2 linked regions of the Lentimonas sp. CC4 genome follow. The protein of the gene in region 1 binds, or shares a complex with, the protein of each later gene. Links are inferred from orthologs where the notes say so. Each region holds a gene or a part of one and is shown in the gene's direction. Other genes may lie near its edges.

Region 1 (3,035 bases):
GGTGACACAGGTTCCTCCGAAGTGCAGATCGCACTTCTTACAGCACGTGTGAAGCACCTCACAGAGCACCTTCGCGACAACCGCAAGGACTTCCACTCACGCCGCGGCCTGATCGCAATGACAGCTCGTCGCCGTAAGCTTCTCGATTACTTGAAGCGTAAAGACTTCGCTCGCTACACAGCGATCATCACGAAGCTCGAACTTCGCCGATAATCGAATTACTTTTTTCAATGCCGGACTTCCCAAACGGGAGTCCGGCATTTTTCTTTCCCAGAGTGACACAGGCATTCCTGCCTGTGCTACGTGACACAGGCATTTCTGCCTGTGATTCTGGAAACAGGCAGGAATGCCTGTATCACACACGACAGGCCATGCCGATCATGGCCGGCGATAAACAAGGTCCTATCCCCGACGTATCGTAGAATGCATAAAGCAAAACATAGATAAAAGAATGAAACAAAAACACAACGTAACCGTAGAAGGTCTTGGTATCGAGATCTCAACCGGAACACTCGCTGGCCTCGCCAGCGGCGCAGTCACCATCAGCATGGGTGAAACCGAACTCTTCGTTTCGGCCACAGCTGCTTCCTCACTCCGCCCCGGGCAAGATTTCTTCCCCCTCACCGTTGATTACCGCGAAAAGTTCACTGCTGCTGGTAAGTTCCCAGGTGGCTACTTCAAGCGTGAAGGTAAGCCTTCCGAAAAGGAAATCCTCACATCCCGTCTTTGCGACCGTCCACTTCGTCCACTCTTCCCGAAGGGTTTCATGAACGAAGTGCAGGTCATCGGCCTCCTCCTTGCGACTGACCTCACAAACGAGCCGGACATCCTCATGGTCAACGCCGCTTCTGCTGCGACTCTGATCTCTGACATCCCTTGGAACGGCCCAATCGGCTGTGTGCGTGTTGGTCAAATTGATGGCGAATTCGTCACCAACCCGACTCACGACCAAATGCTCGATTCCGACCTCGACCTCATCTACGTCGGTTCTGAAACCGAAATGTTGATGATCGAAGGTTCTGCTGAGTTCATCTCTGACGATCGTTTCTACGAAGCTCTCGTATATGGCCAAGAAGCAATCCAGCCTCTCATCGTCGCGCAGAAGAAACTCGCTGAGCTTTGCGGCAAAGAGAAGAAGGACTTCCCTCTTCTTGTAACTCCTAAGGAAATCGTTGATTTCTGTGAAGCACACGCAGCCGAAGGTGTTAAAGCAGCACTCAACTTCGACAGCTACACAGAGCGTAAGCTTGCGATCGAAGTCATCGCTAAGGACACCAAAGCAGCTCTCGAAGAGAAGCTTGGCGCCGAAAATGTAAAGGGTGACGACGTCGCTCGCGCATTCGACGAAATCCAAGAGAAGCTCTACCGCCAAAACATCCTCGACACCGGTAAGCGTGTTGACGGACGTGGCGCAGAAGACCTCCGCACCATTTCTTGCGACACTGGCGTGCTTCCACGCGTTCACGGTTCTGCAGTCTTCAACCGCGGTGAGACACAAGCCCTTGTTCTTACAACGCTCGGCACTAGCCGTGACACACAAGACATCGACGGCCTCACAGGTGGTGCCAAGAGCAAGTCTTTCATCCTTCACTACAACTTCCCTCCATTCTCGGTGGGTGAAGCAGGTCGTTTCGGATTCACAGGACGCCGCGAAATCGGCCACGGTGCACTCGCTGAGCGCTCCCTCCTTCCGATCCTTCCACCAGAAGACGAGTTCCCATACGCGATCCGCGTTGTCTCTGAAGTCATGAGCTCTAACGGCTCGACTTCAATGGCATCGATCTGCGGTGGTTGCCTCTCTCTCATGGATGCAGGTGTGCCAATTACAGCACCTTGCGCTGGTATCTCCACTGGTCTCGTTACTGAAAAGGACGAAAACGGTAAGATCACTAAGAGCGTTCTCCTCACTGACATCCTCGGCGCAGAAGATCACTTCGGCGACATGGACTTCAAGGTTGCTGGCACACCAGAAGGTATCACAGGCTTCCAGCTTGACCTTAAGATCACAGGCCTTCCATTCGACATCGCACTCGAAGCTATCAAGCAGAATCGCGATGCACGTATGAAGATCCTCGCTGTCATGTCCGAGCACCTCCCTGAGTCCCGCAAGGATCTCCGCGAGCACGCTCCACGCATCCACACGATCAAGATTGCACCAGACAAAATTGGCGCACTCATCGGCCCAGGTGGTAAGAACATCCGCCGCATCACTGAAGTCTCTGGCGCACAAGTCGACATCAACGACGAAGGCCAAGTCCTCGTCTTTGCAACTGACAAAGAATCCATGGATCGCGCGATCATGGAAGTCGATGCATGCACCGCTGAGATTGAAATCGGCAAGACATACCGCGGTATCGTTCGCGGCGTAAAGGACTTCGGTGCTTTCGTCGAATGCCTACCTGGTAAAGAAGGCCTCGTGCACATCTCCGAGCTTGCTGACTTCCGCGTCAACAAGACCGAAGACATCTGCAAGCTGGGTGACGAAATGGTCGTCAAGTGCCTCGGTGTTGATAAGGGCAAGGTCCGCCTCTCCCGCCGCGCAGCACTCGAAGAAGCTAAGGAAGCTGCCGAAGAGGAAGCTCCCGCAGCCGACGAAGCTGAAGAAAAAGCAGCTGAGTAGCGTATAAAGCGGCCTGAGCCGCTCACGCGATTCATTCATATTCCAAAGCGGTCACCGAAAGGTGACCGCTTTTTTTGTGGGTCGTTTCAGAGTCAAAGAAAGTGACACAGACATTCCTGTCTGTCTCCCCGCCTGATTCGAGTTAAGCCTCAGGGTGCCCACTATTGATAATTGATAAAATACCAGATAAGGTAATCCTACGGGAATGATCAAAAGGCTTCGCGGGTAAGCAGACAAAAAAGATCTGGGAGAATACATCACCCAAGGGCTTTCCGGCAGACCTATTTCGTCGCGCTGTCGTCAAGCTTGATCAGATCGACTCCGCCCAGACGCTCGATGACCTACGCATTCCACCGAGTAACCGACTCGAACTCTTAGGTGGTGATCGAGCAGGCACTCACAGTATCCGAATCAA
Region 2 (3,003 bases), 2.1 Mb from region 1 along the record:
TCGTGCGTTTAACGAATCGGGTGCATCGCTGGTGCATGTGTTCTCTGGCATCGAATGTGATATTTTACCCGACGGTTCGTTGGACTTAGAAGACAGCACTTTGGATGCTTTGGATTATGCGGTGATGTCGGTGCATTCCTCGTTTAGCCAATCCGAAGAAGAGATGACTGCGCGTGTGATTCGTGCGATTGAGCATCCCGCTACGACGATGATCGGGCATCCGACAGGACGTATTTTACTGCGCCGCGAGCCATATAAAGTTGACCTGCAGAAGGTGATCGATGCGGCGATTGCGAATCGTGTGATCATTGAGATTAACGCGAATCCGCGTCGTCTGGACATGGATTGGCGGCTTTGGCGGCGCGCGGCGGAGCGCGGTTTGATGTGCTCGATCAATCCGGATGCGCACAGCACGGACGGGCTTAGTTATTTTGATGCCGGTGTGAATATCGCGCGTAAGGGGTGGCTGAAAAAGGAGCAGGTGCTCAATAGTCGCGATTGTGCAGGTGTGGTAAAATGGTTGACTGAGCGGCAGTAGGACGCGGAACACATTGGTGGGACAGTAACTTTACCTTGAAATTACAGAATTAGCCTACTATCAACGCTCTACTAGTTAAATGGTCCTTCGCCCTAGGGACCCGGGTTACAGTCGCTCGTAGCATTTGGTCACCCCGCCAAACGTAGATTTGTATCAGTTATTGTAATGGAAATTGAACATATTTTGGGGTCTCTGGTCGGCGCTCTCGTGGGAGCGACTGTTTATCATTTGTTGATGGCACGACGCTTTGAGCGACGCGAGGAAGCGCAGCGCTTACAACTCGATGTGGAAGCACGAGAAGCTCAATTGAAGTGGCGCGAAGAGAAGTCGACTCTGGAACTAGAGTATAAGAACAAGGAAGCCGAACTAGAGCGCAGCTTCACGCTTCGTAAAGACGAGCAGGATTTACGTGCGAGAGAATTAGCCCGAGCAAATGAACGGCATACAGAGAGAGTCGCCAAGTTGGAGGAGAAGGAGAAGGATCTCGTCCGTGCATCACGTAATTTGGAGGATTCGGAGCATGAGGCTGAGAAAACCCGCCGCTTGTATCGACTGAAGCTGCACCAGATTTCGCAAATGGATCAAGTCGAAGCGCGTAAGTTGTTGATCGCTGCGACCGAGCGCGAATGTGAGAAAGAGATTCGTGATTTACGCCAGAGTTTGCTGAAGCGATCTGACGCCGAAATGGCTGAAGAAAGTCGCCGTATCGTATTGGCCGCCATGCAGCGTATTACGAGTCAGCCGATGAACGATGCTACTGCTACGGTGGTGACTTTACCGAGTGAGGAAATGAAGGGCCGTATCATTGGCCGTGAAGGTCGTAATATCCGCACGTTCGAACATGCCACTGGCACCACTTTAATGATTGATGAAACGCCGGATTCGGTGCTCATTTCATGCTTCGATCCAGTGCGCCGCGAGATTGCTCGGATTGCGTTGGATGCATTGCTGCGTGATGGTCGCATCCACCCTGCGAGCATTGAAGAGGAAGTTGAGAAGGCGGAGGAGACGATGAATGCCAATGTCATCGAGCTTGGTGAAGGGGCGTTGCGTAAATTGCGTCTGACTGATGTGCATCCCGATGTGGTGGCACTACTGGGTAAGCTGCACTATCGTCTTTCAAATAATCAGAATACGTTGGCGCATTCCGTCGAGGTTGCTAATTTATGTGCATTGATCGCTGCGGAGATCGGCCTAGATCCAGTGCTCGCGAAGCGTGCGGGGCTGTTTCACGATTTGGGTAAAGCAGTGGATGAAGACTACGAGGGCAGCCATGCGGCAGTTGGCGCGGATATTATTAAGCAGCACGGCGAAGACCCACGCGTCGTGAATGCTGCGGCTGCCCACCACAAAGAAGTGCCAGCTGAGAGTGCGTATGCGGGGCTGGTCATGGTTGCGGATTCATTGTCTGCGGTGCGTCCTGGGGCACGTGCTTCGTCGATTGATGGATTTATCCAACGCGTTCGCAGCATTGAGGATATTGCCAAGCAGCAAAGCGGCGTCTCAGATGCCTATGCCATTCAGGCCGGCCGTGAAGTGCGTGTCATTGTTGAGCCCATGAAGGTGGACGAAGATGAAGCGCGTAAAATTGCACTACGCATTCGTGAGCAAATCGAGGATGAGTTGAACTATCCGGGCGCGATTGAAATCACAGTGATTCGCGAGCAACGCTTTACTGAAACTGCGGTCTGATGGACTGGCTTCCGTGCTTTTAATTTTACATCTATTCTTAATCTGATCAGATCCCCAGTTTATGACCCGTCGCGCACCACTTCACTCATTCCTGTCATCTCGAGCAGCTTTCTTCTCGGTGGTGTTGGCTTGGAGCGTGGTATTTCTGAGTGGATCGTTGTCGGCGACTCCACAGGTCGTGTTGCTTAACAGCGGCGAGCGACTCGTCGGCGAGGTCTTACCGCGATCTAATGCGGAGTTTCTGATTTTGAAGTCGACACTCCTCGGGGAGCTATCGTTGCCACGTGCACAGATCGTGAAAATTGAACCGAAGATGATGCCTCCTGTGGCGGTCGCTTCGGCTAAAGCTCAGACAGTGTCACCGGGCGTGCAATCTAAATCAGCGGAGAAGCAGGAGAAGCAGGAGGCGAAGAAGGCGAAGAAAGTGGTCGATCAGGCGCAGCAGAAAGTGGACACTCAAGTTGCGATCGCAGAGAAAATGGCGGAGGTGCAGGGGATTTTGGAAGAAGAGCAACCGTTGGTTCAAAAGTTGATGGGCCTACGGGCGCCTGAATCGTGGAAAGGTAATGTGCGAATGGGAATGAACATTAGCTCTGGTGACAGTCAATGGACAGAGACTGCATTGCGCGGAAATTTAGAAATCAAGCCAAAGGGGCGTCCCGATTTTTATCGAATAACGGGTTCATATACCTACCGAGAAACTGAGAGGAATAATGGCGACCGATATAAGTCTACTGACCGTTATGACGCCGCGTTTATCTATCGTCGCTCTT

What was found. The genes of interacting proteins can lie anywhere in the genome.
Region 2: pnp (region 1) and rny share a complex: the UniProt entries of both Bacillus subtilis proteins name them as parts of the possible RNA degradosome complex. The link is inferred for Lentimonas sp. CC4 from one-to-one orthologs.

Annotation. Positions count from the first base shown.
Region 1 is NZ_CACVBO010000001.1:3,634,570-3,637,604, forward strand. Bases 77-3,035 are described here. They hold pnp (polyribonucleotide nucleotidyltransferase), read left to right. Parts: upstream 77-451; coding sequence 452-2,620; downstream 2,621-3,035. Other genes in these bases: rpsO (30S ribosomal protein S15), read left to right, coding at 77-213. Outside these bases: more of rpsO, read left to right, coding at 1-76. UniProt on the Bacillus subtilis protein: Involved in mRNA degradation. Catalyzes the phosphorolysis of single-stranded polyribonucleotides processively in the 3'- to 5'-direction. Necessary for competence development in Bacillus subtilis.
Region 2 is NZ_CACVBO010000001.1:1,486,916-1,489,918, forward strand. The notes cover bases 40-2,966. They hold rny (ribonuclease Y), read left to right. Parts: upstream 40-703; coding sequence 704-2,230; downstream 2,231-2,966. Other genes in these bases: GZZ87_RS06515 (PHP domain-containing protein), read left to right, coding at 40-538; GZZ87_RS06525 (DUF481 domain-containing protein), read left to right, coding at 2,292-2,966. Outside these bases: more of GZZ87_RS06515, read left to right, coding at 1-39; more of GZZ87_RS06525, read left to right, coding at 2,967-3,003. UniProt on the Bacillus subtilis protein: Endoribonuclease that initiates mRNA decay. Initiates the decay of all SAM-dependent riboswitches, such as yitJ riboswitch. Involved in processing of the gapA operon mRNA, it cleaves between cggR and gapA.